Regions from separate parts of the Lentilactobacillus buchneri genome, predicted to be linked through region 3. Evidence: a T-box and tRNA genes for the amino acid it is inferred to sense, from the RefSeq annotation. Region 3 holds a T-box; the other regions hold tRNA genes.
What was found. A T-box is a leader RNA that pairs with one kind of tRNA and senses whether it is charged. The one in region 3 lies ahead of KE627_RS10580 (valine--tRNA ligase), so its partner is inferred to be a tRNA-Val.
Positions count from the first base shown of each region.

Region 1: it has a tRNA-Val gene. The T-box ahead of KE627_RS10580 (valine--tRNA ligase) is inferred to sense a tRNA for this amino acid. The anticodon was not compared.
Region 2: it has a tRNA-Val gene. The T-box ahead of KE627_RS10580 (valine--tRNA ligase) is inferred to sense a tRNA for this amino acid. The anticodon was not compared.

Region 1 is NZ_CP073066.1:2,081,029-2,091,573, forward strand. Features, by position in the region: rRNA gene KE627_RS09880 (16S ribosomal RNA) at 1-1,275, shown strand, start outside; tRNA gene KE627_RS09885 (tRNA-Ile) at 1,359-1,432, shown strand; tRNA gene KE627_RS09890 (tRNA-Ala) at 1,470-1,542, shown strand; rRNA gene KE627_RS09895 (23S ribosomal RNA) at 1,720-4,638, shown strand; rRNA gene rrf (5S ribosomal RNA) at 4,715-4,831, shown strand; tRNA gene KE627_RS09905 (tRNA-Asn) at 4,838-4,910, shown strand; tRNA gene KE627_RS09910 (tRNA-Ser) at 4,925-5,016, shown strand; tRNA gene KE627_RS09915 (tRNA-Glu) at 5,037-5,108, shown strand; tRNA gene KE627_RS09920 (tRNA-Val) at 5,113-5,185, shown strand; tRNA gene KE627_RS09925 (tRNA-Asp) at 5,202-5,275, shown strand; tRNA gene KE627_RS09930 (tRNA-Phe) at 5,337-5,409, shown strand; tRNA gene KE627_RS09935 (tRNA-Tyr) at 5,415-5,497, shown strand; tRNA gene KE627_RS09940 (tRNA-Trp) at 5,504-5,574, shown strand; tRNA gene KE627_RS09945 (tRNA-His) at 5,589-5,661, shown strand; tRNA gene KE627_RS09950 (tRNA-Gln) at 5,669-5,740, shown strand; tRNA gene KE627_RS09955 (tRNA-Cys) at 5,760-5,830, shown strand; tRNA gene KE627_RS09960 (tRNA-Leu) at 5,864-5,948, shown strand; gene KE627_RS09965 (DNA/RNA non-specific endonuclease) at 6,449-7,585, opposite strand; gene KE627_RS09970 (ISL3 family transposase) at 8,042-9,313, shown strand; gene KE627_RS09975 (amino acid ABC transporter ATP-binding protein) at 9,401-10,138, opposite strand; gene KE627_RS09980 (amino acid ABC transporter substrate-binding protein/permease) at 10,135-10,545, opposite strand, start outside.
Region 2 is NZ_CP073066.1:1,951,149-1,961,693, forward strand. Features, by position in the region: gene KE627_RS09155 (NAD(P)-dependent oxidoreductase) at 1-135, shown strand, start outside; gene KE627_RS09160 (hypothetical protein) at 197-403, opposite strand; gene KE627_RS09165 (MerR family transcriptional regulator) at 528-962, shown strand; gene KE627_RS09170 (DUF4649 family protein) at 1,021-1,230, opposite strand; gene KE627_RS09175 (zinc metalloprotease) at 1,466-2,119, shown strand; gene tyrS (tyrosine--tRNA ligase) at 2,430-3,686, shown strand; rRNA gene KE627_RS09185 (16S ribosomal RNA) at 4,043-5,608, shown strand; tRNA gene KE627_RS09190 (tRNA-Ile) at 5,692-5,765, shown strand; tRNA gene KE627_RS09195 (tRNA-Ala) at 5,803-5,875, shown strand; rRNA gene KE627_RS09200 (23S ribosomal RNA) at 6,054-8,974, shown strand; rRNA gene rrf (5S ribosomal RNA) at 9,052-9,168, shown strand; tRNA gene KE627_RS09210 (tRNA-Val) at 9,177-9,249, shown strand; tRNA gene KE627_RS09215 (tRNA-Lys) at 9,256-9,328, shown strand; tRNA gene KE627_RS09220 (tRNA-Thr) at 9,366-9,438, shown strand; tRNA gene KE627_RS09225 (tRNA-Gly) at 9,443-9,514, shown strand; tRNA gene KE627_RS09230 (tRNA-Leu) at 9,521-9,606, shown strand; tRNA gene KE627_RS09235 (tRNA-Arg) at 9,613-9,686, shown strand; tRNA gene KE627_RS09240 (tRNA-Pro) at 9,696-9,769, shown strand; tRNA gene KE627_RS09245 (tRNA-Met) at 9,796-9,869, shown strand; tRNA gene KE627_RS09250 (tRNA-Ile) at 9,880-9,953, shown strand; tRNA gene KE627_RS09255 (tRNA-Ser) at 9,994-10,081, shown strand; tRNA gene KE627_RS09260 (tRNA-Met) at 10,088-10,161, shown strand; tRNA gene KE627_RS09265 (tRNA-Asp) at 10,166-10,239, shown strand; tRNA gene KE627_RS09270 (tRNA-Phe) at 10,245-10,317, shown strand; tRNA gene KE627_RS09275 (tRNA-Gly) at 10,339-10,409, shown strand; tRNA gene KE627_RS09280 (tRNA-Ile) at 10,422-10,495, shown strand; tRNA gene KE627_RS09285 (tRNA-Ser) at 10,502-10,545, shown strand, end outside.
Region 3 is NZ_CP073066.1:2,201,568-2,212,112, forward strand. Features, by position in the region: gene KE627_RS10545 (replication-associated recombination protein A) at 1-1,113, opposite strand, end outside; gene rpsD (30S ribosomal protein S4) at 1,225-1,836, opposite strand; gene KE627_RS10555 (GAF domain-containing protein) at 2,028-2,492, opposite strand; gene ezrA (septation ring formation regulator EzrA) at 2,657-4,393, shown strand; gene KE627_RS10565 (cysteine desulfurase family protein) at 4,559-5,704, shown strand; gene thiI (tRNA uracil 4-sulfurtransferase ThiI) at 5,713-6,930, shown strand; gene tpx (thiol peroxidase) at 7,005-7,514, shown strand; T-box leader at 7,542-7,750, shown strand; gene KE627_RS10580 (valine--tRNA ligase) at 7,812-10,472, shown strand.

The sequences.
Region 1 (10,545 bases), 120 kb from region 3:
CTACCAAGGCGATGATACGTAGCCGACCTGAGAGGGTAATCGGCCACATTGGGACTGAGACACGGCCCAAACTCCTACGGGAGGCAGCAGTAGGGAATCTTCCACAATGGACGAAAGTCTGATGGAGCAACGCCGCGTGAGTGATGAAGGGTTTCGGCTCGTAAAACTCTGTTGTTGGAGAAGAACAGGTGTCAGAGTAACTGTTGACATCTTGACGGTATCCAACCAGAAAGCCACGGCTAACTACGTGCCAGCAGCCGCGGTAATACGTAGGTGGCAAGCGTTGTCCGGATTTATTGGGCGTAAAGCGAGCGCAGGCGGTTTTTTAGGTCTGATGTGAAAGCCTTCGGCTTAACCGGAGAAGTGCATCGGAAACCGGGAGACTTGAGTGCAGAAGAGGACAGTGGAACTCCATGTGTAGCGGTGAAATGCGTAGATATATGGAAGAACACCAGTGGCGAAGGCGGCTGTCTGGTCTGTAACTGACGCTGAGGCTCGAAAGCATGGGTAGCGAACAGGATTAGATACCCTGGTAGTCCATGCCGTAAACGATGAGTGCTAAGTGTTGGAGGGTTTCCGCCCTTCAGTGCTGCAGCTAACGCATTAAGCACTCCGCCTGGGGAGTACGACCGCAAGGTTGAAACTCAAAGGAATTGACGGGGGCCCGCACAAGCGGTGGAGCATGTGGTTTAATTCGATGCTACGCGAAGAACCTTACCAGGTCTTGACATCTTCTGCCAACCTAAGAGATTAGGCGTTCCCTTCGGGGACAGAATGACAGGTGGTGCATGGTTGTCGTCAGCTCGTGTCGTGAGATGTTGGGTTAAGTCCCGCAACGAGCGCAACCCTTATTGTTAGTTGCCAGCATTCAGTTGGGCACTCTAGCAAGACTGCCGGTGACAAACCGGAGGAAGGTGGGGATGACGTCAAATCATCATGCCCCTTATGACCTGGGCTACACACGTGCTACAATGGACGGTACAACGAGTCGCGAAACCGCGAGGTCAAGCTAATCTCTTAAAGCCGTTCTCAGTTCGGATTGTAGGCTGCAACTCGCCTACATGAAGTTGGAATCGCTAGTAATCGTGGATCAGCATGCCACGGTGAATACGTTCCCGGGCCTTGTACACACCGCCCGTCACACCATGAGAGTTTGTAACACCCAAAGCCGGTGAGGTAACCTTCGGGGACCAGCCGTCTAAGGTGGGACAGATGATTAGGGTGAAGTCGTAACAAGGTAGCCGTAGGAGAACCTGCGGCTGGATCACCTCCTTTCTAAGGAAAAACGGAATCCTGCACATTGTCGAAAGTTTTGTTTAGTTTTGAGAGGTCTACTCTCAAAAGTGGTTACGCTTTTTGGGCCTATAGCTCAGCTGGTTAGAGCGCACGCCTGATAAGCGTGAGGTCGATGGTTCGAGTCCATTTAGGCCCATCCACGGCCTGATAGTTAGCTATCACCGGAGTAACATGGGGAATTAGCTCAGATGGGAGAGCACCTGCTTTGCAAGCAGGGGGTCAGCGGTTCGATCCCGCTATTCTCCATTGACACGAGAGTGTCAGACTTGGTTCTTTGAAAACTAGATAATATTAATTTTCTGTAATAATTTTTTGAAATTGTATTTATATAATTTCAACCGAGAACACCGCGTTATTTTGAGTTTGTTAACTAGAAAAAAATCGCAAATACTCAATTAACTTTGCATCACGTAGTGATGTACAGGTTAAGTTAAAAAGGGCGCATGGTGGATGCCTTGGCACTAGAAGCCGATGAAGGACGGGACTAACACCGATATGCTTCGGGGAGCTGTACGTAAGCTTTGATCCGGAGATTTCCGAATGGGGAAACCCAGCAGTTTTAATCGACTGTTACTATATAGTGAATTCATAGCTGTATAGAGGTAGACGTGGGGAACTGAAACATCTCAGTATCCACAGGAGCAGAAAGAAATTTTCGATTCCCTCAGTAGCGGCGAGCGAACGGGGAACAGCCCAAACCAATGAGCTTGCTCATTGGGGTTGTAGGACTGAACATTTGAGTTACCAAAGTTGTTGATAATCGAACAATCTGGGAAGGTTGGCGAAACAGGGTGATAGCCCCGTAGGTGAAATCAATGACCCTCAGTTCAGGATCCTGAGTACGGCGACACACGTGAAACGTCGTCGGAATCCGGGAGGACCATCTCCCAAGGCTAAATACTCTCTAGTGACCGATAGTGAACCAGTACCGTGAGGGAAAGGTGAAAAGCACCCCGGAAGGGGAGTGAAATAGTTCCTGAAACTATGTGCCTACAAGCAGTTAGAGCCCGTTAATGGGTGATAGCGTGCCTCTTGTAGAATGAACCGGCGAGTTACGGTAACATGCCAGGTTAAGGTTTAAAAGCCGGAGCCGCAGCGAAAGCGAGTCTGAAATGGGCGTTTTAGTATGTTGCTGTAGACCCGAAACCAGGTGATCTACCCATGTCCAGGGTGAAGGTGCGGTAAAACGCACTGGAGGCCCGAACCCGTGTACGTTGAAAAGTGCTGGGATGAGGTGTGGGTAGCGGTGAAATTCCAAACGAACTTGGAGATAGCTGGTTCTCTCCGAAATAGCTTTAGGGCTAGCCTCGGACGTAGAATCATGGAGGTAGAGCCACTGTTTGGATGAGGGGCCCGTCATGGGTTACTAAGTTCAGATAAACTCCGAATACCATTGATTTTTATCCGGGAGTCAGACGGTGAGTGATAAGATCCATCGTCAAAAGGGGAACAGCCCAGACCACCAGTTAAGGTCCCTAAATATATGCTAAGTGGAAAAGGATGTGGAGTTGCATAGACAACTAGGATGTTGGCTCAGAAGCAGCCACCATTTAAAGAGTGCGTAATAGCTCACTAGTCGAGTGATTCCGCGCCGAAAATTTACCGGGGCTAAGCATATTACCGAGACTGTGGACTTGACCTTCGGTCAAGTGATAGGAGAGCGTTCTAAGGGCAATGAAGCCAGACCGTAAGGACTGGTGGAGCGCTTAGAAGTGAGAATGCCGGTATGAGTAGCGAAAGATCAGTGAGAATCTGATCCACCGAATGACTAAGGTTTCCTGGGGAAGGCTCGTCCTCCCAGGGTTAGTCGGGACCTAAGCCGAGGCCGCAAGGCGTAGGCGATGGATAACAGGTTGAGATTCCTGTACTAGTTGATGATGTTTGAGCGATGGAGGGACGCAGGAGGCTAAGTTGTGCATCCAGTTGGAAAGGGATGTTCAAGCCACGAGTCAGTCAAAGAGTCAAATGCTTTTTGGCGGGTTGACAAGTGGTGATGAGGACCGAAATTTAAGTAGGGAAGCAACCAACGTCACACTGCCGAGAAAAGCTTCTAGTGAGTCATCAACTACCCGTACCGCAAACCGACACAGGTAGTCGAGGAGAGAATCCTCAGGTGAGCGAGTGAACTCTCGTTAAGGAACTCGGCAAAATGACCCCGTAACTTCGGAGAAGGGGTGCTGTGCGCAAGCACAGCCGCAGTGAAAAGGCCCAGGCGACTGTTTATCAAAAACACAGGTTTCTGCAAAATCGTAAGATGACGTATAGGGGCTGACGCCTGCCCGGTGCTGGAAGGTTAAGTGGATGAGTTAGCTTCGGCGAAGCCCAGAAATGAAGCCCCAGTAAACGGCGGCCGTAACTATAACGGTCCTAAGGTAGCGAAATTCCTTGTCGGGTAAGTTCCGACCCGCACGAAAGGCGTAACGATCTGGGCACTGTCTCAACGAGAGACTCGGTGAAATTAAGATACCTGTGAAGAAGCAGGTTACCCGCGACAGGACGGAAAGACCCCATGGAGCTTTACTGTAGCTTGATATTGGGTGTTGACACAGCTTGTACAGGATAGGTAGGAGCCATTGAAGCCGGAACGCTAGTTTCGGCAGAGGCGTTGGTGGGATACTACCCTCGCTGTGTGAACACTCTAACCCGCGCCACTCAGCGTGGCGGGAGACAGTGTCAGGTAGGCAGTTTGACTGGGGCGGTCGCCTCCCAAACAGTAACGGAGGCGCCCAAAGGTTCCCTCAGAATGGTTGGAAATCATTCAACGAGTGTAAAGGCAGAAGGGAGCTTGACTGCGAGACAGACAGGTCGAGCAGGGACGAAAGTCGGGCTTAGTGATCCGGTGGTACCGTATGGAAGGGCCATCGCTCAACGGATAAAAGCTACCCTGGGATAACAGGCTTATCTCCCCCAAGAGTCCACATCGACGGGGAGGTTTGGCACCTCGATGTCGGCTCATCGCATCCTGGGGCTGTAGTCGGTCCCAAGGGTTGGGCTGTTCGCCCATTAAAGCGGTACGCGAGCTGGGTTCAGAACGTCGTGAGACAGTTCGGTCCCTATCCGTCGCGGGCGTAGGAAATTTGAGAGGAGCTGTCCTTAGTACGAGAGGACCGGGATGGACATACCGCTGGTGTACCAGTTGCGCCGCCAGGCGCACCGCTGGGTAGCTACGTATGGATGAGATAAACGCTGAAAGCATCTAAGTGTGAAACTTACCTCAAGATGAGATTTCCCATTCCTATATGGAAGTAAGACCCCTGAGAGATGATCAGGTAGATAGGTTGGAAGTGGAAGTGCAGTGATGTACGGAGCGGACCAATACTAATCGGTCGAGGACTTAACCAAGTAGAAATGGTGTTCAAGGGCAGAAAATTAATATTAGCTAGTTTTGAGAGAACGAAGTTCTTTCAAGGAAAAATAGTGTGGTGGCGATAGCCAGAAGGATACACCTGTTCCCATGCCGAACACAGAAGTTAAGCTTCTGCACGCCAAGAGTAGTTGGGGGATCGCCCCCTGCGAGGGTAGGACGTTGCCACGCGATTATTCCGGCATAGCTCAGTTGGTAGAGCACCTGACTGTTAATCAGGTTGTCGACGGTTCGAGCCCGCCTGCCGGAGTTATTATTTTTAATGGAGAGTTGTCCGAGCTGGCCGAAGGAGCATCATTGGAAATGATGTAAACGGGTAAAAGCCTGTTTCAAGGGTTCGAATCCCTTACTCTCCGTAACCGAATAATAAGTTTATGACCCGTTGGTCAAGTGGTTAAGACACCGCCCTTTCACGGCGGTAACATGGGTTCAAATCCCGTACGGGTCATTATGGAGGATTAGCTCAGCTGGGAGAGCATCTGCCTTACAAGCAGGAGGTCACAGGTTCGATCCCTGTATCCTCCATTTCCATAGCAACATTGGTTCGTTGGTCTAGCTGGTTAGGACGCCTGCCTGTCACGCAGGAGATCACGAGTTCGAGTCTCGTACGAACCGTTGTTATGTATTTGAAAATTGAATGCACAACATAGGTATTATTATACTCAAGATGGTTAATGGCTCGGTAGCTCAGTCGGTAGAGCAATGCATTGAAGCTGCATGTGTCGGCAGTTCGATTCTGTCCCGCGCCATTCATGGAGGGGTAGCGAAGTCTGGCTAAACGCGGCGGACTGTAAATCCGCTCCTTCGGGTTCGGTGGTTCGAATCCACTCCCCTCCATCTTATAGGGATATAGTTTAATGGTAGAACTACGGTCTCCAAAACCGTCGGTGTGGGTTCAACTCCTACTATCCCTGTTAATAATACTATGGCGGTATTGGTGAAGTGGTTAACACATCGGTTTGTGGATCCGACACGCGTGGGTTCGATTCCCACATACCGCCTTTTGATTGGGTTATAGCCAAGTGGTAAGGCAACAGACTTTGACTCTGTCATGCGCTGGTTCGAATCCAGCTAACCCAGTTGGGTTAGCCAAAGTTATGGCGGTATAGCCAAGTGGTAAGGCAGAGGTCTGCAAAACCTTCATCGTCGGTTCGAATCCGATTACCGCCTTTTTCCATGTATTGGCCAATCAAATATTATTTTGCCGGAGTGGCGGAATTGGCAGACGCGCTGGACTCAAAATCCAGTGATCGTTGAGATCGTGTGGGTTCGAACCCCACCTCCGGTATCACTAACAAATATTAATAAAAAAGGAATCATTGAATATCAATCAATGATTCCTTTTTTATTGACTTGAAATTGAATCAAGAACAAAACCACAATTACCGATACATACCACAACCACGCTCAACACGAGGCTGTGATTGATGCGGCGTTGTACAATAATGAGTGACACCAACGGCACCCGTACACAGCGTTAAGGCGGATGCACATACAATTAAAAATTTCACGGACGTTCACCAACCTTCATAAGTTAATTTAGGATAGCATTCTACGTGATCATTTTAACATAGAGATCAATGCGAGTCATTACCAATCAATACCGGACCGATTAACGATAGTAGGATGTATTGGGTGAGGGAGGGTAAGAAAATTAGTGAGCCTCCATTACCATTGCCTCACTACCGTTTTTTTGTTTAAATAGGTCATCTATAAATAATCGGCGACAATTTTTAAAAGAAAAAGATTGAAGATTATCGTCTTCAATCCAAAGTTATCTTGATTCAGCTAGGGTCTAGCATATTGATTACCACGCGATGCTTGGGTTGCACCACTGGCATTTGCTTGAGAAACACTCTCGTAATGGTAATTATTGGGATTCTTGACCTCAGAATAATACTTGTCACTATCAGAAACAAATACCATTCCGGATCTAGCAATTGTCCAACCGCCATTTGTAGTTGTGGCTGTAGCACTCTGATGTGAATTGGAACTCCCAGTCGAAGTAGTTGAACGATGATGTGTATAAGCCATCGTCGAGCTGCGTCGGTGATATTGTTTGGCGTTGTTGCTGCCATCTTGGTAATTAATTCGGATACCTTCAGCGTCATTGATAACCACAACTTCCGTGTTCAAGGATTTATCTGATGATCGGACATCGACAATTGATCCACGGGGCATCGTTTCGCTTCCCTTGTACAGGGGAGTTGTTTGGTAATAAATAACGTGGTGAGTATTGGGGTTGTCTTCCCAGTAATTTTCCGCCGCTTCCTCTGTGGCCCGCATTCCACCATTTTGATCGGCGCCCACATTTTGCGGTCGGGTACCCGTTGTGAAATTGTAGTTTGATGTATATGATTTGGCCCCCAGCAAACTGTCACCAATCGAGTGGCTCCGATTATAAAGGTAGCCATGATAGGTCCGCCCCGTCAGTCCATAGGTAATTGATACCATTTTGTTTTCCGGCCAGGCAGGAGGTTCCAGTGGATCTCCTTGACGGCCGCCCTGGGACAGATGATATTCAGAATAAGTCAGCACTGCTCGGGCAGTCGCAGATCTGCCTTGGGCATCAGCTGAGAAATGATAGTCACCAGCTGCCAGCCCGGCAAAATGGCTAAAATGAGCTTTTCCAGTTGTCCAATAATAATCACCAGTCGGCCCGGCGGATTCCTTGTTGGTATAACTCACCAGCTTGTTCAAAATGGCTTGGTGCTGTTGGCTTGCCGACGCAGTTGAACTGTGGTGTGAATGAGTATGAACTTTTTTTGCTGATTGGGTGGCATGAGAACTACTGGTTGTAGCCACCTGCGATGCGTGATGATCGGCGGCCTGATGACTGCCACTGCCATCGCTGCAACCCGCCAAGCCGCCAGTTATGGCAATCAATATGACGGCTGTTAGCAGGATATGTTGATGTGATTTCACGTTGTGATCCCCCTCAAAAAATGTTTCGTTGACCAAATCAATCGGCCACATAAGTCGTAATACGATAAAATGCGAACAACTATTCATTTTTATTATACAGTTGAATCTCATCTGTTAACAGACGAACTGGAAGATCGATTTGGTTAAAGCTAGAATAAGGATCAAGAAACTTGAGCACTGATGGGGGACTTGCTTCTAGAGACCCCCATATGAGGATCCGAAAATGTCTGACGATCCTTTCGTAGTGTATGCCATTGAACGACACACTAAAATGTCAACTGACGATAAAAAAGCCCGTCACGAAATATTTCGGTTCTACAATATCTGTTGTTGGTAATAGATTTTTATCTATTACTGATGACAGATTTTTTGTTTATCATTAGAATAAAAAAGCGGACATCTCCCGTCCGTTAACTTGCTCCCACCACAGAATTAAGTCAAGAAAGGAAATGCCCTATGTCAAATGATACTACGAAAATGTTGTTAGGAATAGATGATGAACACTTAATAATTGAGGAAGGACAAGTGGGTGATGATGGAGTGATTCGATTGGTGGGGTCCCTAAACTACACCCCCAAGGCATGCCGCAATTGTGGGATTATCAATGATCACCAAATTATTGGCTATGGTTGGCGGAAGACCACCATTAGATTCGCAAAAACATTGGGCAGCACCGTTATCCTGTGTCTCAATCGGCGAAACTTTCACTGTAAGGCTTGTCATACCAATTTCCTGGCGCAGACGAATGCGGTGCCGAAACACTGCACGATTTCAAATACGACCCGCAAACAATGCTTAGAAAAACTGACCGAACCGGTTTCGCTCAAACACATTGCCGATGAGTTATCCACTTCGGATTCATTCGTTGGTCGGCAGCTCTTGCGCGCTGAACGGGACTTTCAAACCAACTGGCACTATTTACCAAAAGTTCTCCTCATGGACGAAGTTAAAAGCACTAAGAGCGCCACCGACGCGATGAGCTTTGAATTTATGGATGCGGAAACCCACGAATTGATCGACCTGTTACCCTTTAGGACCATCTATCAGCTTCAAAAGTATTTCCAGCATTACGACCAGGCTGCGCGAGAAAATGTGAAAATTATCGTCACCGATATGAACTATACCTATCCCAAATTGGTGGGGCAGATCTTTCCGAACGCCATCGTTGTCATCGATCCGTTCCACTTGGTTAACGCTTTAAATCGAGCTTTTAATAAGACGCGGGTGCGCCTCATGAAAACCCTGGCGACTTCCTCACGCGAGTATCACGCCCTAAAACGCTATTGGAAACTATTATTAACGCCGGAAAATCACCTCAACTACGAAGCTTTCCGTAAGTGGACAAACTTCCCTTATCCAGCGACTGCCACTGATGTGGTTGATGCTTTATTGGACATTGATCCCGAGCTCAAGCAAACTTACAACGTGATGAATCGGTTACGTGAAACCATCAAAAACCGTGATTGGCCCAACTATAATCAAGTATTCCATCACTTAGAGGGCTGCTCGGAAGAGATGTTGGCAACCCTCCAGACCCTAGCGACTCATCATGATGAAATTGGCAATACCTTTACTCACCATTACACCAACGGGCCCTTAGAAGGTTCAAACAACAAGATTAAAGTCATTAAACGCACTGGATTTGGTTACCGAAACTTCTTCAGATTCCGGCTAAGAGTGCTGTTCGCTTTTCGAGTTCATACAAAAAGAGCTCTAATCACCAAGTGATTAGAACTCCAATATTTTGTTCACCAACAACAGTTGACGAAGAACCAATATTTCGTAACGGGCTGATCAATTTAATCATCTAATCTATTAGACGTTCAAAATTTTATTCAAGAAATCCTGTAATCGTTCATTCTGCGGGTGTTCAAAAATTTGTTCTGGGGTACCTTCTTCAAGGATTTGACCGTCATCTACAAACACGACCCGGTCGGCTACTTCCTTGGCAAATCCCATTTCGTGGGTAACCACGACCATTGTCATTCCTTGCTTGGCTAAGTCCTTCATAACTGCCAGAACATCGCCAACCATTTCGGGATCCAGTGCTGAGGTTGGTTCATCAAACAACATGATGTCTGGGTTCATTGCCAATGCCCGCGCAATGGCGACTCGTTGCTGCTGACCACCGGACAATGATTGAACTGTCGCATCGAACTTCTCCTGTAAGCCAACGGTTTCCAGTAACTTTTTAGCCTGAACTGCTGCCTGGTCCTTGGTTTCCTTTTTGAGTTCGACAGGAGCCAACATAATGTTTTCACCAACGGATAAGTTTTTGAACAAATTGAAATGCTGGAACACCATACCAATATTTTCCCGTACCGCGTTAATATCAACATCATTTCTGGCAATGTCGACATTGTCAATAACGATCGATCCAGAAGTTGGTTCCTCCAACTTATTCAGGTTGCGGAGAAGGGTACTCTTTCCAGATCCTGAAGGGCCGATGATAACGACCACTTCATTTTTTTGAACCGTTAGATTGATGCCCTTGAGGACTTCATTGTCACCAAAGGTTTTGACTAAATTTGTGACTTTTACTTTTTCGCTCATACCTTAGTTCTCCTTTGTACCCAATTTGATAACCAAGTTAATACAGTAATAATAATCAGATAAATTGCGGCAACGATTGTCCAGACTTTGAATCCTTCCAAGTTTCTCGCAATAATAATTTTACCGGTCTGGGTCAATTCAAGCAAACCAATAATTGATAGGATTGACGTATCCTTCAAAGTAATAATGAATTGGTTAATAAACGACGGCACCATAATTCGAATCCCTTGTGGCAGGATAACTTTACGCATGGCTTTTCCAAACGGGAGCCCCAAACTTCTCGAGGCTTCCATTTGTCCGGGATCGACGGCTTGAATGCCGCCTTTGACAAACGCGGCGATATACGCACCTTCGTTAAAGGTCAGCGTCACGACCCCGGCGACAAAGGCAGGAATTTTTTGCCCCGT
Region 2 (10,545 bases), 250 kb from region 3:
GCTGATGAAATGAACATTAATTTGCCGGCGACTAAAGTGGCTCGGGACCTCTACGAGAAGATGACCGACGAGTTGCATTTAGGTGATCTTGGTACTCAAGGGTTGCTTAAGGTTTATGAACCAGATAACATTTAGGCGCAAAACGGGGCTGGAACAAAATTTTTAGTTTTGTCCCAGCCCCTGTCTATCCGTTCGATTATTTTTGCTGATTTTTGCGTTCTTTTCTGCTTTGGTTGGCAGAAACCAGGTTGATGATAACTGAAACCAACAAACAAATTCCTGCTAAAATAACCAATCCGATTTTGACATCGTCTGGAAATGATGACTTTTGAATGAAGAAGGCCAATGCAATTGAAATCACAAGGGCAGCATCTGCCACGATCAGTTTCGGCGAAAATCCCATTGTACTCACACCTTTCAAAAAGCATTATAACAAATCGGCTGTCCTTGTCACGGTTATTTGAAAATTTTGTCTGGCAGGCCAAAGTTGATATAATAAGATTATAAATGAAGGTTAGGTGAAGATCATGGCAGAATTGGACAGTAACGACGCATTCATTGATACGAACAAGTTAATATTTGGCATTGGCCAGGTGCAACAGATCACTGGGGTTTCAGGAAGACAATTGCGTTACTGGGAAGAACAGGGCTACATTCAATCCATCAGCCAAAAAAAGGGTGCAGCACGAGAATATTCGCTGCACACTTTATTCTTTATCTTTCACGTTACTCGATTTCTGAATAACGGCTTTACTCTTCAGGCAGCCGTTGACAGAGCTAAAAAATTTGATCGCCAATTGCCGGTCCTTCGACAATTCTTGCGCGCCCAACTGCAAGGCGTCAACATTGATGATGACCAAAGTGTTCTGGATTTCGGCTATGTTGATTCCTCACACACACAACGAATCTATGGGGTTGTTAAAGATGGTGAGACGTTCTTTCAAATTGAAAATGTTGATTAAGCATCACATCACTTATCGAAGCGCTGGCTGTGGCCAGGGCTTTTTATTGTGCGCTCAATCAATCGTCTTCGTTATCGAATTTCTTATATAAGCCAATGATTGTCTTATCTTTTAATTCGACTGGCTTACCATCCAACGTGACGTCGACAATTTTGTAATAGTCTTCCAGGTCAGGGACCTCCAAACGCTGATTGGCCAGAAAGTCGGCTGCAGACTTGTATTCAATGGACTCGGTGCCGCCGCCATTTTCGTATTTGATTTTTAACATGATGCCACTTTCTTTCTATATAGTTTAACTAACATTGACAACTTAATTTTAGATTGAACATTTTTGAAATACAACTAACTGCCTTTATGAAATTTCTGTGAAGAATGTTTGTCTTTTTTGAGACTTTAAATTCGACTGAAAAATTGGGCCATGATATATTATTGATGAGGGGATGGCTGTCGTAACATCCTAAAATTTAATATTGTAATGACGACGTTTAATTAGGGGGAATTGAATGTTGAAGTTTAAGCATATTTTTGTTCTTGTGTTAACCACGTTGATTTTAGTGATTAGCTTTTCGGCATTTGGCGGTCAATCCGCTTCAGCGCAAACAATCAAGTTTACCAGCGCGATGCACACCAGCAAGAATTTGACTTACAACGGCACAATCAAGTACTACGTTAAAGCGGACGCAAAAAAATATTCACCTGAAATCACCTATGCAACCCAAAAATGGAATAAAGCCCTTGGCAAAAAGGTTTTCCAACGAACCACTTCAATCAGCCGTTCCCGATTGGTCTTCACCGGAACTAATAAGCTTAACCGGAATTACGCGGGGGTCGCAGAAATTAATAGTGGCGTGATTGCATTGAACACCTCATGGATGAATCGATACAATCAGCAGAAGCGCCGGGCAGTGATCATTCATGAGCTTGGCCACACGTTTGGCACCAAGGATTTGTACAATTATCCAAATGGGGCACTGCGAAGTTTGTTCAAGCAGCAGACGATCATGGGCGGCAACTATGCCACCAGCATTAAATCGTTTGATGCCAAATTAGCCAAATGGACTTTGCGAAAAACCAGAAGCATGTCTCAAACCGAGTTTCGCCACTATCGTTCCAATGCGGGACTCTACTACCAACAGATGCTTAACGGACAGCTTTAATTTCTGCTGAGAGACCATTGACAAGCGATTGTCCAAACACTATGATTAACTTATTGTTTTATAGACGTTGACGCAGTCCGGTAGTCGATTAACTTGAGAAGTCAGAAACTCAGCGGTAGATGTGAGCTGAGCGGTTAATCGACGAACATACAGCTGCTGAGTCTTCAACTATGTGAGACGGATCATCTCGTTACCGATGAATTGAGTGGTTGGCGATTTTTCGCCAGTAACTTGGGTGGTAACGCGGAAAACTTTTCGTCCCTGACAATTAATTTTGTCAGGGACTTTTTTATTTAGGAGGAATTATGGAATGAACATTTTGGAAGATTTGAAATGGCGTGGCGCCATCAATCAAGAAACTGATCATGAAGGCTTAAATGAATTGGTTAATCAAAAGTCTGTCGGGATTTACGTGGGAATTGACCCAACCGGCGACAGTATGCATATTGGCCATTTGATCCCGTTCATGATTTTGAAGAGATTCCAGCTGGCCGGTCATCATCCAGTCATTTTGATCGGAAGTGGGACGGGCTCAATTGGTGACCCAAGTGGTAAGAAATCTGAGCGGGTCCTTCAGTCGATGGATAAAATCAAGCGTAATGAAATTGCGCTGACTGCTCAGATGGAAAAATTGTTTGGAGAAGACGGTAAGTTTGAGATTGTTAACAACTACAGTTGGCTGTCCAAATTGTCACTGCTTGATTTTCTCCGCGATTACGGTAAGTTGTTCAACGTCAACACTATGCTGAATAAGGAAATTGTTGCTAGTCGTTTGGAAGTGGGAATTTCATTCACTGAATTTACCTACCAGATTCTCCAGGCCATTGATTTTCTTCACCTTTACCGACACAATGATGTTCAGCTTCAGTTGGGCGGGGCTGACCAGTGGGGGAATATTACCTCCGGAATTGATCTGATTCATAAGATAGAAGGACCCGATGCCAAAGCCTTTGGGTTAACCATTCCACTATTATTGAAGTCCGATGGTACCAAGTTCGGTAAATCAGAGGGTGGTAATGTCTGGCTTGATCCCAAAAAGACCAGTCCATACGAATTCTATCAATTTTGGATTAACCAAGATGATAATGATGTTATCAAATACCTTAAATATTTTACTTTCTTGTCACAAGATGAAATTGCCGACTTGGAAAAGAAAGTTCAAACTCAACCTGAAAAGCGTGAAGCTCAGCGTAAATTAGCCGAAGAAGTGACGGAGTTTGTTCATGGCAAAGAAGCCGTTAAGCAGGCTGAACATATCACTGCAGCATTATTCTCAGGAAATGTGGCTGATTTGACGACAACCGAAATTGAACAAGGCTTCAAGAACATGCCATCAGTTGAGGTTTCATCAGAACCGTTGAACATTGTTCAGTGGCTGGTGGATGCGACTAAGATTGAAAAGTCACGCCGTCAGGCCAGAGAAGACATTACCAACGGTGCCATCAGAATTAACGGTGAACGCATTGAAGATGTGAATTACGAAATTAATCCGGCGAAGAAGTTTGATGGCAAATTTGTCATTGTCCGTCGTGGTAAAAAGAAGTACTTTTTAGCGAGAGTTAAATAGAAGCAAAGACAGATCGAACGCTGATCTGTCTTTTTTTAGTTGACAATGTTCATCAAAGTCGGTATATTATTTAGTGCGGCTTTTGCGAGAATGACTTCTTCGCAGAGTTACAAATTTTAAAAAGTCATTGACACACATTGCGCGTCATGATAATATTAAATAGTTGTCAAAAGCGAGAAACAAGTGCTTCCGACAACCAAGTAGACCTTTGAAAACTGAACAAAATTTTCGACAAACAAATGTGCAGGGCGTTTCAATTCTTCGGAATTGAAACCAAACATTTGCGAAGTCAATTCGTAAAAACAAATAATAAATTTAAATCATGAGCTATCACAGGCTTATCATTTTAAACAATTTAAGATGAGAGTTTGATCCTGGCTCAGGACGAACGCTGGCGGCGTGCCTAATACATGCAAGTCGAACGCGTCTCCGTTAATGATTTTAGGTGCTTGCATTTGAAAGATTTAACATTGAGACGAGTGGCGAACTGGTGAGTAACACGTGGGTAACCTGCCCTTGAAGTAGGGGATAACACTTGGAAACAGGTGCTAATACCGTATAACAACCAAAACCACCTGGTTTTGGTTTAAAAGACGGCTTCGGCTGTCACTTTAGGATGGACCCGCGGCGTATTAGCTTGTTGGTAAGGTAACGGCCTACCAAGGCGATGATACGTAGCCGACCTGAGAGGGTAATCGGCCACATTGGGACTGAGACACGGCCCAAACTCCTACGGGAGGCAGCAGTAGGGAATCTTCCACAATGGACGAAAGTCTGATGGAGCAACGCCGCGTGAGTGATGAAGGGTTTCGGCTCGTAAAACTCTGTTGTTGGAGAAGAACAGGTGTCAGAGTAACTGTTGACATCTTGACGGTATCCAACCAGAAAGCCACGGCTAACTACGTGCCAGCAGCCGCGGTAATACGTAGGTGGCAAGCGTTGTCCGGATTTATTGGGCGTAAAGCGAGCGCAGGCGGTTTTTTAGGTCTGATGTGAAAGCCTTCGGCTTAACCGGAGAAGTGCATCGGAAACCGGGAGACTTGAGTGCAGAAGAGGACAGTGGAACTCCATGTGTAGCGGTGAAATGCGTAGATATATGGAAGAACACAGTGGCGAAGGCGGCTGTCTGGTCTGTAACTGACGCTGAGGCTCGAAAGCATGGGTAGCGAACAGGATTAGATACCTGGTAGTCCATGCCGTAAACGATGAGTGCTAAGTGTTGGAGGGTTTCCGCCTTCAGTGCTGCAGCTAACGCATTAAGCACTCCGCCTGGGGAGTACGACCGCAAGGTTGAAACTCAAAGGAATTGACGGGGGCCGCACAAGCGGTGGAGCATGTGGTTTAATTCGATGCTACGCGAAGAACCTTACCAGGTCTTGACATCTTCTGCCAACCTAAGAGATTAGGCGTTCCTTCGGGGACAGAATGACAGGTGGTGCATGGTTGTCGTCAGCTCGTGTCGTGAGATGTTGGGTTAAGTCCCGCAACGAGCGCAACCCTTATTGTTAGTTGCCAGCATTCAGTTGGGCACTCTAGCAAGACTGCCGGTGACAAACGGAGGAAGGTGGGATGACGTCAAATCATCATGCCTTATGACCTGGGCTACACACGTGCTACAATGGACGGTACAACGAGTCGCGAAACCGCGAGGTCAAGCTAATCTCTTAAAGCCGTTCTCAGTTCGGATTGTAGGCTGCAACTCGCCTACATGAAGTTGGAATCGCTAGTAATCGTGGATCAGCATGCCACGGTGAATACGTTCCCGGGCCTTGTACACACCGCCCGTCACACCATGAGAGTTTGTAACACCCAAAGCCGGTGAGGTAACCTTCGGGGACCAGCCGTCTAAGGTGGGACAGATGATTAGGGTGAAGTCGTAACAAGGTAGCCGTAGGAGAACCTGCGGCTGGATCACCTCCTTTCTAAGGAAAAACGGAATCCTGCACATTGTCGAAAGTTTTGTTTAGTTTTGAGAGGTCTACTCCCAAAAGTGGTTACGCTTTTTGGGCCTATAGCTCAGCTGGTTAGAGCGCACGCCTGATAAGCGTGAGGTCGATGGTTCGAGTCCATTTAGGCCCATCCACGGCCTGATAGTTAGCTATCACCGGAGTAACATGGGGAATTAGCTCAGATGGGAGAGCACCTGCTTTGCAAGCAGGGGGTCAGCGGTTCGATCCCGCTATTCTCCATTGACACGAGAGTGTCAGACTTGGTTCTTTGAAAACTAGATAATATTAATTTTCTGTAATAATTTTTTTGAAATTGTATTTATATAATTTCAACCGAGAACACCGCGTTATTTTGAGTTTGTTAACTAGAAAAAAATCGCAAATACTCAATTAACTTTGCATCACGTAGTGATGTACAGGTTAAGTTAAAAAGGGCGCATGGTGGATGCCTTGGCACTAGAAGCCGATGAAGGACGGGACTAACACCGATATGCTTCGGGGAGCTGTACGTAAGCTTTGATCCGGAGATTTCCGAATGGGGAAACCCAGCAGTTTTAATCGACTGTTACTATATAGTGAATTCATAGCTGTATAGAGGTAGACGTGGGGAACTGAAACATCTCAGTACCCACAGGAGCAGAAAGAAATTTTCGATTCCCTTAGTAGCGGCGAGCGAACGGGGAACAGCCCAAACCAATGAGCTTGCTCATTGGGGTTGTAGGACTGAACATTTGAGTTACCAAAGTTGTTGATAATCGAACAATCTGGGAAGGTTGGCGAAACAGGGTGATAGCCCCGTAGGTGAAATCAATGACCCTCAGTTCAGGATCCTGAGTACGGCGACACACGTGAAACGTCGTCGGAATCCGGGAGGACCATCTCCCAAGGCTAAATACTCTCTAGTGACCGATAGTGAACCAGTACCGTGAGGGAAAGGTGAAAAGCACCCCGGAAGGGGAGTGAAATAGTTCCTGAAACCATGTGCCTACAAGCAGTTAGAGCCCGTTAATGGGTGATAGCGTGCCTCTTGTAGAATGAACCGGCGAGTTACGGTAACATGCCAGGTTAAGGTTTAAAAGCCGGAGCCGCAGCGAAAGCGAGTCTGAAATGGGCGTTTTAGTATGTTGCTGTAGACCCGAAACCAGGTGATCTACCCATGTCCAGGGTGAAGGTGCGGTAAAACGCACTGGAGGCCCGAACCCGTGTACGTTGAAAAGTGCTGGGATGAGGTGTGGGTAGCGGTGAAATTCCAAACGAACTTGGAGATAGCTGGTTCTCTCCGAAATAGCTTTAGGGCTAGCCTCGGACGTAGAATCATGGAGGTAGAGCCACTGTTTGGATGAGGGGCCCGTCATGGGTTACTAAGTTCAGATAAACTCCGAATACCATTGATTTTTATCCGGGAGTCAGACGGTGAGTGATAAGATCCATCGTCAAAAGGGGAACAGCCCAGACCACCAGTTAAGGTCCCTAAATATATGCTAAGTGGAAAAGGATGTGGAGTTGCATAGACAACTAGGATGTTGGCTCAGAAGCAGCCACCATTTAAAGAGTGCGTAATAGCTCACTAGTCGAGTGATTCCGCGCCGAAAATTTACCGGGGCTAAGCATATTACCGAGACTGTGGACTTGACCTTCGGTCAAGTGATAGGAGAGCGTTCTAAGGGCAATGAAGCCAGACCGTAAGGACTGGTGGAGCGCTTAGAAGTGAGAATGCCGGTATGAGTAGCGAAAGATCAGTGAGAATCTGATCCACCGAATGACTAAGGTTTCCTGGGGAAGGCTCGTCCTCCCAGGGTTAGTCGGGACCTAAGCCGAGGCCGCAAGGCGTAGGCGATGGATAACAGGTTGAGATTCCTGTACTAGTTGATGATGTTTGAGCGATGGAGGGACGCAGGAGGCTAAGTTGTGCATCCAGTTGGAAAGGGATGTTCAAGCCACGAGTCAGTCAAAGAGTCAAATGCTTTTTGGCGGGTTGACAAGTGGTGATGAGGACCGAAATTTAAGTAGGGAAGCAACCGACGTCACACTGCCGAGAAAAGCTTCTAGTGAGTCATCAACTACCCGTACCGCAAACCGACACAGGTAGTCGAGGAGAGAATCCTCAGGTGAGCGAGTGAACTCTCGTTAAGGAACTCGGCAAAATGACCCCGTAACTTCGGGAGAAGGGGTGCTGTGCGCAAGCACAGCCGCAGTGAAAAGGCCCAGGCGACTGTTTATCAAAAACACAGGTTTCTGCAAAATCGTAAGATGACGTATAGGGGCTGACGCCTGCCCGGTGCTGGAAGGTTAAGTGGATGAGTTAGCTTCGGCGAAGCCCAGAAATGAAGCCCCAGTAAACGGCGGCCGTAACTATAACGGTCCTAAGGTAGCGAAATTCCTTGTCGGGTAAGTTCCGACCCGCACGAAAGGCGTAACGATCTGGGCACTGTCTCAACGAGAGACTCGGTGAAATTAAGATACCTGTGAAGAAGCAGGTTACCCGCGACAGGACGGAAAGACCCCATGGAGCTTTACTGTAGCTTGATATTGGGTGTTGACACAGCTTGTACAGGATAGGTAGGAGCCATTGAAGCCGGAACGCTAGTTTCGGCAGAGGCGTTGGTGGGATACTACCCTCGCTGTGTGAACACTCTAACCCGCGCCACTCAGCGTGGCGGGAGACAGTGTCAGGTAGGCAGTTTGACTGGGGCGGTCGCCTCCCAAACAGTAACGGAGGCGCCCAAAGGTTCCCTCAGAATGGTTGGAAATCATTCAACGAGTGTAAAGGCAGAAGGGAGCTTGACTGCGAGACAGACAGGTCGAGCAGGGACGAAAGTCGGGCTTAGTGATCCGGTGGTACCGTATGGAAGGGCCATCGCTCAACGGATAAAAGCTACCCTGGGGATAACAGGCTTATCTCCCCCAAGAGTCCACATCGACGGGGAGGTTTGGCACCTCGATGTCGGCTCATCGCATCCTGGGGCTGTAGTCGGTCCCAAGGGTTGGGCTGTTCGCCCATTAAAGCGGTACGCGAGCTGGGTTCAGAACGTCGTGAGACAGTTCGGTCCCTATCCGTCGCGGGCGTAGGAAATTTGAGAGGAGCTGTCCTTAGTACGAGAGGACCGGGATGGACATACCGCTGGTGTACCAGTTGCGCCGCCAGGCGCACCGCTGGGTAGCTACGTATGGATGAGATAAACGCTGAAAGCATCTAAGTGTGAAACTTACCTCAAGATGAGATTTCCCATTCCTATATGGAAGTAAGACCCCTGAGAGATGATCAGGTAGATAGGTTGGAAGTGGAAGTGCAGTGATGTACGGAGCGGACCAATACTAATCGGTCGAGGACTTAACCAAGTAGAAATGGTGTTCAAGGGCAGAAAAATTAATATTAGCTAGTTTTGAGGGAACGAAGTTCTTTCAAGGAAAAATAGTGTGGTGGCGATAGCCAGAAGGATACACCTGTTCCCATGCCGAACACAGAAGTTAAGCTTCTGCACGCCAAGAGTAGTTGGGGGATCGCCCCCTGCGAGGGTAGGACGTTGCCACGCGATTTTATGGAGGATTAGCTCAGCTGGGAGAGCATCTGCCTTACAAGCAGGAGGTCACAGGTTCGATCCCTGTATCCTCCATTCCTTGAGCCGTTAGCTCAGTTGGTAGAGCATCTGACTTTTAATCAGAGGGTCGGCAGTTCGAGACTGCCACGGCTCATTACAATTGAATATTATTAAGCGCATAATATTTGTATGCCGACTTAGCTCAGCTGGCAGAGCACCTGTCTTGTAAACAGGGGGTCGGAAGTTCGAATCTTCTAGTCGGCATTTTGCGGAAGTAGTTCAGTGGTAGAACATCACCTTGCCATGGTGGGGGTCGCGGGTTCGAATCCCGTCTTCCGCTTGTTATGCCGGGGTGGCGGAATTGGCAGACGCACAGGACTTAAAATCCTGCGGTCAGTGATGACCGTACCGGTTCGATCCCGGTCCTCGGCATATTATGCACCCATAGCGCAATTGGATAGAGTGTCTGACTACGAATCAGAAGGTTGTAGGTTCGACTCCTACTGGGTGCATTGTTTTAACGGGAAGTAGCTCAGCTTGGTAGAGCACCTGGTTTGGGACCAGGGGGTCGCAGGTTCGAATCCTGTCTTCCCGATTGATAGCATAACTATCATTTTTCATCGCGGTGTAGCTCAGCTGGCTAGAGCGTCCGGTTCATACCCGGGAGGTCGAGGGTTCGATCCCCCCTGCCGCGATATAGGTCTTGGACCTTTAGCTCAGTTGGTTAGAGCAAACGGCTCATAACCGTTCGGTCGTAGGTTCGAGTCCTACAAGGTCCATCGACTCAATTATATACTGGAGTTTTTATACAGCTTTTATGGAGGATTACCCAAGTGGCTGAAGGGGGCGGTCTTGAAAACCGCTAGGTGGGTCAAACCACGCGAGAGTTCGAATCTCTCATCCTCCTTATTATCGCGGGATGGAGCAGTCTGGTAGCTCGTCGGGCTCATAACCCGAAGGTCGTTGGTTCAAACCCAGCTCCCGCAATTTTGGTTCGTTGGTCTAGTTGGTTAGGACGCCTGCCTGTCACGCAGGAGATCACGAGTTCGAGTCTCGTACGAACCGGTTTTGGCTCGGTAGCTCAGTCGGTAGAGCAATGCATTGAAGCTGCATGTGTCGGCAGTTCGATTCTGTCCCGCGCCACTTGTTTTTAATATTGTTTTTGCGGGTGTAGTTTAGTGGTAAAACCACAGCCTTCCAAGCTGTTGTCGCGAGTCCGATTCTCGTCACCCGCTTTTTCATATAATGGGCCTATAGCTCAGCTGGTTAGAGCGCACGCCTGATAAGCGTGAGGTCGATGGTTCGAGTCCATTTAGGCCCATATTTTGGAGAAGTACTCAAGTGGCTGAAGAGGCGCCCCTGCTAAGGGTG
Region 3 (10,545 bases):
CACCCCGCGGCCAAGTTTCTTGGCACCTTGATAATGCGCATCTTTGAGGTGCAGTGGGACATCACCATAGTTACCGGATCGAATGTCACTTACGGCACCATCAATTGCGGCCATCGCGGAATTGGACTTGGGACTTAAACAAAGCTCAATGATTGCGTTAGCAAGTGGAATTCGTGCTTCGGGAAGCCCCAGTTGACGCGCAGCGTCAACAGCAGCAACCGTTCTTTGACATGCTCCTGGATTAGCCAGGCCGACATCTTCATAGGCAATTACCAGTAATCGCCGCATGATCGAAACCAAGTCACCGGATTCAATCAATCTGCCGGCATAATGTAGGGCTGCATCCGTATCCGAGCCGCGAATCGATTTTTGAAAAGCAGAAATGACGTCGTAATGGGCATCACCATTTTTATCGGAATTGAGTGCTTTTCGCTGAAGGCATTCCTCGACGATTGCCTGGGTGACGGCGATTTTTCCCTGATCATTTTTGGGTGTCGACTTCACTGCAAGTTCCAAGGCATTTAACGATGAGCGCAAATCACCATTAGTGGCAGTTGCCAAAAAGTTTAACGCTTCTTTGGTAATCGACACCGGATAATTACCCAAACCTTTTTCTTTGTCGTTTAACGCGCGATTGAGGGCTTTTTGAATATCAGTTGGGGTGAGGGGATGTACCTCAAAAATTTGGGTTCGCGATCGAATGGCCGGATTGATGTTAATGTATGGGTTCTCAGTGGTGGCCCCAATTAAAATAATTGAGCCGCTTTCAAGTAATGGCAATAGAAAATCTTGTTTTGTTTTATCGAGTCGATGAATTTCATCGAGCAACAGGACGACCGTGCCGCTCATCTTGGCTTCCTCGGCGACAACCTGTAAATCTTTTTTGGTGTCGGTAGCAGCGTTGAGAACTCGAAATGCATATTTGGTCGAGCCGGCAATGGCGCTGGCAATGCTGGTTTTCCCAGTTCCCGGCGGCCCATATAAAATCATTGACGACAGCATCTTGGCACGCACCATCCGGTCGATTATTTTACCTGGGCCGACTAAATCCTGCTGGCCGACAATTTCTTCAAGCTTGGTCGGTCGCATTCGATAGGCAAGGGGTTGTTGCATACTCATCCTCCTCTCAAATTGTGATGGTTAAAAATCAAATCCTATAAATTATAACATGATCGTGAGGGCACAAAAAAAGCGTTTTGCATAAGCAAAACGCTCGCTGAATGATTAACCCAACTTGTTGTAGTATTCAACAATCAGTGATTCATCAATATCAGCATCAAGTTCTTCACGTTGTGGAAGACGAACCAATGATCCTTCAAGCTTGTCTGCATCGAAGCTGACGTATTGTGGACGACCCACAACAGCTTCAACAGCATCCTTGATAACTTGGAGGTCTTTAGACTTCTCACGAACAGAGATTACTTGACCAGGTTGAACTTCATATGATGGAATATCAACACGTTTGCCATCAACAGTGATGTGGCCATGGTTTACTAATTGACGAGCTTGACGACGAGTAGTGGCCAAACCTAAACGATAAACCATGTTATCCAAACGCTCTTCAAGTAAGATCATGAAGTTAACACCATGCTTACCTTCACGGATCTTGCCGGCACGAACGAACAAGTTACTGAATTGACGTTCAGTCAGTCCGTACATGTAACGAAGCTTTTGCTTTTCGTGTAATTGCAAACCATATTCTGAAAGTTTTGAACGACGGCCTTGACCGTGATCACCAGGAGCATAAGGACGACGTGAGAGTTCTTTACCAGTACCTGACAAAGAGATACCCAAACGACGTGAAATTCTCCAACTTGGACCTGTATATCTTGACATAAGTAATCCTCCAATATTTTTTTGGAGTAAAATAAGCCGTTGCAGACTTAGTATTCGTGCATGTTGCTTTGCTCTTTCGCTCAAGCAGCCGATTGAGTTACTTGCAGAACCAATTGAATGGCAACAACATGTTGACGAGCTTACCGTCTACTGCTGCGTTATTTTACACAACCATCATTTTATAAAGATTTCTACTGTAAGTCAACATGTTTGACGAAGATGTCGGCAAACTGGTTAAGAACCTGCTCGTCTTCACTCGAAAAACGATCGAGTGATGGCGAATCAATATCTAAGACACCAAGGGCTTTGCCGTCTTTAAACAGTGGGACGACCAATTCAGAATTGGAATTGGCATCACAAGCAATGTGGCCGGCAAATTGATGAACGTCGGCGACTCGTAGTGAATGCTTTTGTTTGAGAGCCGTTCCGCAGACACCATCACCATTTTTGATGTGCATGCAGGCAACATTTCCCTGGAAGGGGCCGAGGATCAGTTCATCGTTAGCGGGCACATAACGATAAAAGCCGACCCAGTTGATATCTTCGAGGCTGACTTGGAGCAATGCAGCGGCGTTAGCCATGTTGGAGATCAAATCTGTTTCATTTTCTAAGAGTGAATCAAGCTGTTGATTCACTAAATTGGTAACGTTTTGCATAATTGTTTTCCTCACTTCAAAAATAATATGGTGAAAAGGACCTACTATGATATAATTCAACTTAGAGCACATTAATTGATTATTCATACATATTAAATTGTTTTGGGCAATTTTACTACCATAATGTTCAATTATATATCTTTATTTCTGAAGGATGGGATCGAATGCTTACTTTGTTGATTGGAGTTATCGTGTTGGTTGGGGCGGGTTATCTTGGTTTTGTTTTCTACCAAAGAAGAACAATCAAGATGGCAACCGATGTTTACGAGAACAAACGGGATTTAAACAAAATTCCGTTGGATGATGAGTTTGCGCTGGCTAAGAAAATGAACTTAACCGGTGAATCTCACAAGAAATATGATCAATTATACAATAAGTATCAGCACTACAAGAACCAAATGCTGCCCAATATTGATGAGGGGATTGCGGCAGTCAAAGAAGACGGTAAGGGCATTAACTTTTTAAAGACCAAGAGTGACTGGCAGAGTGCTAATCAGGCCATCGCCGACGCCGACGCCACCTTAAAAGAAATTCAGGCCGGCCTTGCTCAACTATATGATTTAAACAAGCAGCACAAATTAGCGCTGGAAGAACTTGAAAAGAAGTACAAACGCTTGCGAGAGGACATCCTTAACAAGAACGAGTCATTTGGCCCGAGTATCGACAGCTTGGAAAAAATGCTCTCGGACATTGAGGGAACTTTCGATGAATTTACGCAACTTACCAAGAGTGGGGATCCCAACAGCGCCGAAGAAGTGTTGAGTGACCTCAACAATTCGACTGACAAATTAGAATCCTATATGGGGCGAATTCCCAAACTATATCAACTACTTTCAAAGGAATTTGTTGAGCAGGTTGACGAAATCACCAGTGGTTACAAAGAACTCAAAGGAAAACAGTATAATTTCCCCAACGATAAGTTCGATGAAACGCTTAAGGGGATTTCAGATCAGATAAAAGTCAACACCAATAAGTTAAAGACTTTGGAAGTTGATTCAGTGGAAAAGGCCACTCAAGATATTGCCGACCGGATCGACAAATTGTATGATGCAATCGACAAAGAATTCCAAGCCCGTCCCAAGGTCGAGAAGAATACCAAGATTATCGGCCAATATATCGAACATGTCCGTAAACAGAACAGCGACTTGCAGCTGCGGCTTGAAACATTAAATAAAAGCTATATTTTGAACCATCAAGAAATTGAGAATAATCATCAATTTGATCAACAAATTGCCACCATTGAAAAGAAGTACCAGGATGAAGTCAACGCCATGCAAAATGGGACGGCTGTTTATTCAACGATTGACGCCGACCAAACTCACATGATCAAAGAGCTGGGTCAGATCGAGTCTGAACAAAAGGATTTATTCTCCGCAACAGTTAAGTTGCCAGAGCAAGAGCAGGCAGCCAGAAATGCATTGGCCAAATTTGATTTGGCAATGCGCAATACCAAACGGCGAATTGATAATCACAATCTTCCTGGACTATCCAACGATTATCAAGATGCTTTTGCAGCAGTCATTAGGGAAATCAATCACCTGGACGATGCCATGAATCAGCCGCAGATTGATGTCGATGACATTTCCAAACAGTTAACAATTATTCAATCGGATATGGACACTTTGGATGAAAAGACCAACCAGTTGATTGATGATGCCGCTTTGGCCGAACAGACAATGCAGTATGCCAATCGGTTTATTGGCAGCAACTCTGAAATTGCGGCGGCCAGCAAAACGGCCCAGATGTATTTTGACCAAAAATATGATTATGAGCAGAGTTTGAATATCATTTCCAAAGCATTGGAAAAACAATCGTCGGGGATGTTTGCCAAGATCAAAGATGATTATTTCAATGCCAAGAAACATTTAAAGACAGAAAAAACCGATGAAGATGAATCATAATATGACGTATGAGACGAAGCTGAATGTTCACCAACAGCTTCGCCTTTTGTTTTCCATCATTGATTGCCCAGCGACAATGCTTGTGAGACTCACAGTTTGGGTGTATCATCGTGGGAGTTATATTTGTTGGAGTCGAACCAATAAATTTAGAGAAGAAGGTTTCAAATGATTTATTTTGATAATAGTGCCACCACAAAAGTCTTACCAGAAGTTCTTGACACTTATAACAAAGTGAGTGAGCAGATTTGGGGCAACCCATCGAGCTTACACAACTTTGGTGAACAGGCGTTTAATCTGTTGGAACAGTCCAGAAAACAGATTGCTGATTTGTTAAACGTTCACCCAGATGAAATCTACTTTACGAGTGGCGGAACTGAGGGTGACAATTGGGTCATCAAAGGGACTGCAATTGAAAAACGTGAATTTGGGAAGCATCTGATTACCACCTCAGTTGAGCATGCAGCAGTGCGCAACTCTTTTGAGCAACTTAAACAGCTCGGATATGATGTGACTTATTTACCGGTTGATGATGAGGGGCGGATCTCGATTGCTGATTTGAAAGCGGCAATTCGTCCGGATACAACGCTGGTGTCAATTATGGCGGTCAACAATGAAATTGGGACGATTCAGCCGATCAAAGAAGCGGGCGAACTGCTGAAGAACTACCCGAAAATTCATTTTCACGTCGATGCTGTTCAGGGCCTCGGCAAGGGAATTCAGGATCAGATTTTCAATGACCGAACTGACTTTGCAGCATTTTCTGGGCATAAATTCCATGCCCCACGGGGAACCGGCTTTATTTATGGTCGACGTGGCCGTCGAATTGCACCGTTAATGAACGGTGGCGGCCAGGAAAAGAATCAACGTTCCGGTACTGAAAATCTGCCGGGAATTGCTGCCATGGCCAAAGCGATCCGATTGGTGCTTGAAAAAGAGCCCAGTGCAATTGATACTGAGCGCCAGATTAAGCAGTTGATTATGGATCACATCAGTCAGTTTGATAAAGTCACCATTTTTTCTAAGAATGATGATACTTTTGCCCCGCATATTCTTTGTTTTGCAATCAAGGGGGTTCGCGGAGAAACCATCGTTCATGCTTTTGAAAAGCAGGGGATTTACATTTCAACAACCAGTGCCTGCTCATCAAAGGATCATACTGAATCCGGCACGTTGAATGCCATGCAGGTTCCCGATGATATTGCCACCAGTGCCGTTCGAATTTCACTTGGAGATCACAACACACTTGATGAAGCCAAACAATTCGTAAAAGTATTTGACCAGTTGTATGAAGAATTTGACAAATTAAGTTAGGAGTAACTATGCACTATACAGAAATTATGGTTCGTTACGGCGAACTGTCCACAAAGGGCAAAAATAAAAAAGACTTTATTAAGCAGCTTGGCAAGAATGTGCGGGCTGTTCTCCATCCATTTCCCAAGCTTGAGGTCAAACCGCAACGGGATCGTCTTCATGTGGCTTTAAACGGTGAGGATGACCAGCAGGTGATCGAAAGCCTGAAGGGTGTTTTTGGGATCGAAAATTTCTATCCTTCTGTTCGGCTTGAAAAGGATATGGCAATCATCAAGCAGACCGCCCTTGAAATGGTGAAAGAACAGTATCATGACGGAGCGACGTTCAAAATCAACACCCGACGTCAGGATAAACATTTTGAATACGATACCAATCAGATCAACAACCAGTTAGGCGATTATATTCTCGAAAATGTGCCCGGAATCACGGTTGATGTCAAACACCCCGATATTTCCATTCGAGTAGAAATTCGAATGAATGGTGCCTTTCTCTCATCAGAAAAGATTCATGGTGCCGGCGGGTTGCCGGTTGGTACCGGTGGTCGGGCCACAATGATGCTGTCTGGTGGAATTGATTCGCCGGTTGCCACGTATTTGGCAATGAAACGTGGTGTCAAAATTGATATGATTCACTTTTACAGTCCGCCATATACCGGCGAGCAAGCCCTGAATAAGGCCAAACAGTTAACCTCAGTGTTGGGCAAGTACTCGGGTAATATTCAGTTCATTCAGGTACCGTTCACCGAGATTCAAGAAACCATCAAGGAAAAGGTCCCTGAAGGTTATTTGATGACCATCCAGCGGAGAATGATGCTGCGGATTGCTGCCCAAATTACTCAAAATCGTCATTGTACCGGCGTCTTTACCGGCGAAGCACTGGGACAAGTTGCCTCACAGACTTTAGAGAGTATGATGGCAATTAACGACGTCACCACGATGCCGGTTCTTCGGCCGCTGGTCTCAATGGACAAAACGGAGATTATTAAGATTTCCAAGCAGATCAAGACTTACGACCTGTCAATTCTGCCATTTGAGGACTGTTGTACGATTTTTACACCGCCGGCACCAAAGACTCGGCCTGATTTGGCCAAGTCACGTAAGTTTGAACAGTATATCGATGTTGAAGGGTTGATGAAAAAAGCAATCGACAACATTGAAATTACCGATATTAAACCTGGCGAAGAATTCCTAAACCAAAACCAGGACGTCTTCGCTGAGCTGCTTTAATGATCGGGGACTTGCGTATTCCGTTTGTTTAGGCTACATTATGTATAAAGTCGTTAGACCAAGGGAGTGCTTTTATGAAAATCACGATCAATGGTAAAGAAGAGAGTATGTTTGGCAATCCACCCGAAGTCGGTGAACAACTGCCAAAGTTTAAACTTGAGGATGCAGATGGCAATAAGGTGAAAACTGCTGACATTATTGGCAGAATTACCCTGCTGTCAACGGTTCCGGATATTGATACCCCGGTTTGTTCAGTTGAAACCCGCAAGTTTAATCAAGAAGCGGATAAGTTTCCTGATGTCCAGTTCTTGACGGTTTCCAACAATACGATTGAACAGCAGAAGAATTGGTGCGCTGCTCAGGGAGTTGCCAATCTGCAGATGCTGTCGGACGAAAACCTCTCGTTGGGATACGCAATGAAACTTTATCTGCCAAACTTTGGTGCGTTGGCGCGAACAATTTTTATTATTGACGCCACCGGTAAGATTATTTACCGCCAGATTGTTCCGGAAATTGGTAATGAGCCTGATTACGATGATGCACTAAATGCTTTGAAAAAAGTTGCTCAGCGTATTGACGATTAGCAGATATTTAGTTAAGATTAAAATTAAATTAAAGTGTTGAGCAAGAGAGTAGCCAACGTTTCGGTTTCAGAAAGAAAATCATTGCTGTGAGATTTTTACCGGGCGTTGAGTGAAGGTAGCTTGTGAGCTGCTTATCTTCAATTGAAGATGAGTCGGTATTATCAGACCGTTATTATGATATTAAGTGGGGCTTTTCAGCCCAATTTAGGTGGTACCGCGAACACTTCGTCCTAATTTACAGGATGGGGTGTTTTTTTATTACATAAAAACGATTTGAATTTTGGAAGGAGTGACGTTATGTCAGACAAATTGCACGAAATGTCAACGAAGTATGATCCAACTGCCGTCGAAAAGGGCAGATATGATGAATGGCTTGATGAAGGGGTATTTACACCGAGTGGGGATAAAAAGGCCAAACCATTTTCAATTGTGTTGCCGCCGCCAAATGTTACCGGAAAGCTGCATTTGGGCCATGCCTGGGATACAACCCTTCAAGACATGATTATCCGCCGCAAACGAATGCAGGGATACGATACTTTATGGCTCCCAGGAATGGATCATGCCGGGATCGCTACCCAAGCTAAAGTTGAAGCCAAGCTGCGTAAACAGGGTATTTCCCGGTATGATTTGGGCCGAGAAAAGTTTGTTGAAAAGGTTTGGGAATGGAAAGATGATTTTGCCCGAACCATCAAGGAACAGTGGGCCAAATTAGGTCTTTCTCTGGACTACAGTCGTGAGCGATTCACCTTGGATAAAGGATTGTCCAAAGCTGTTCGTAAGGTCTTTGTTACGCTTTACAATAAAGGCCTGATCTACCGCGGTGAATACATTATCAACTGGGATCCGCAAGCAAGAACCGCCTTGTCAGACATTGAAGTGATCCATAAGGACGATAAAGGTGCCTTTTACCATGTTAAATACCCATTTACCGACGGGACGACTTTCAACGGCAAAGATTACATCGAAATTGCGACCACCCGTCCCGAAACGATGATGGGTGATACCGCGGTTGCCGTTAATCCTTCTGATGAACGTTACAAAGATATCGTTGGCAAGAAAGTCCGCGTTCCATTGATTAATCGTGAAGTGCCGATTATAGCCGATCAGTACGTTGACCCTGACTTTGGGACAGGGATGGTAAAGATCACCCCAGCCCATGATCCAAATGACTTTAAGGTTGGTAATCGTCACAACTTACAACGCATTAATACGATGAACGAAGATGCTTCAATGAACGAAAATGCCGGTAAGTATAAAGGCATGGATCGTTTTGAAGCCAGAAAAGCTATGGTCAAGGATTTGCAGGATGAAGGCTTGATGCTCTCAATCGACCCAATTGTCCATTCAGTTGGCCATTCTGAACGGACTGGGGTTCAAGTTGAAGCCCGTTTGTCAACTCAGTGGTTCGTTAAGATGAAACCGCTGGCTGAACAGGCCATTAAGAACCAGGATACCAATAACAAGGTCAACTTTTTCCCCGACCGTTTTGAAGGAACCTTTGAACAGTGGATGGAAAACGTTCACGACTGGGTTATTTCCCGTCAACTTTGGTGGGGTCATCAAATTCCTGCTTGGTACAACAAGCAGACCGGTGAGATCTACGTTGGGATGGAAGCGCCTAAAGACGCCGAAAACTGGGAGCAGGATCCAGATGTTTTGGATACCTGGTTCTCGTCTGCCCTGTGGCCATTTTCAACCATGGGCTGGCCCGATGATACAGAAGACATGAAGCGCTATTTCCCAACCGACACCTTGGTGACCGGGTACGATATCATCTTCTTCTGGGTTTCCAGAATGATTTTCCAAAGCTTGGAATTCACTCATGAACGACCCTTTAAAGATGTATTACTTCATGGTTTAATCCGTGATTCTCAGGGACGCAAGATGTCCAAATCCCTTGGAAACGGTATTGATCCGATGGATGTCATTGATAAATATGGTGCCGATGCCCTTCGCTGGTTCCTGTCAATCGGTGGGACGCCTGGCCAAGATTTGAAGTTCAGTTATGACAAAATGGACTCTGCTTGGAATTTCATTAACAAGATTTGGAATGCCAGTCGTTACGTTATTATGAACCTTGATGGGATTGACAAGCCGGAATTACCCGACAAGTCCGAGTGGCAATTATCTGACAAATGGATTTTAAGTCGACTGAACGCTACTGTGAACCACGTTTCAGACTTATTCGAGAAGTACAACTTTGGTGAAGCCGACCGTTATTTGTATGACTTCATCTGGAATGATTTCTGTGACTGGTACATCGAAATGAGTAAGGAAGCTCTCAACAGTGACGATGAGAAGTTGAAGAAGAACACCCAAAACATTTTGGCTTACGTTTTGGATCAAACCCTTCGCTTACTGCAGCCGATCATGCCATTCGTCACCGAATATATTTGGCAGATGATGCCACACGTTGGCAAGTCACTGGTAACCGCCGACTACCCAGTGGACCACAAAGAATTTGACGACCCAACTTCTGAGCATCAAATGCAGTCATTGATTGATTTGATTACGGCAGTGCGGAATATTCGAAATGAAGCCAACGCACCGCTGTCATCACCAATTGATATGTTAATTCAAACTGACAATCAGACCCTCAAATCAATCTTTGAATCCAACCGCGACTACATTGACCGGTTCTGCCACACTCAGGAATTGCAAATTGGCAAAGATATTGAAGCGCCTAAGCTGTCAATGTCTGCGGTGATTACGGATGCGACTGTCTTTGTTCCATTGGCCGAATTGGTTGACTTGAAGGATGAGCAGGCTCGGGTTCAAAAAGATGTGGATAAATTTGAAGCCGAAGTGGCCCGTTCAGATAAGAAACTGGCTAACAAACGGTTTGTGGAGAACGCGCCGGATGCAGTGGTTGCTGAAGAGAAGGCCAAGCAGGCTGATTACCAATCAAAATTGGATGCAGCCAAAGACCGGCTCCAACAAATTTCCAGCGAGATGTAAAGTGATTTAACTGACTTAAATTTTTAAAAACGTGGGACTAAATGCTGTTTCCTGGCACATGCCAGGCTATAAG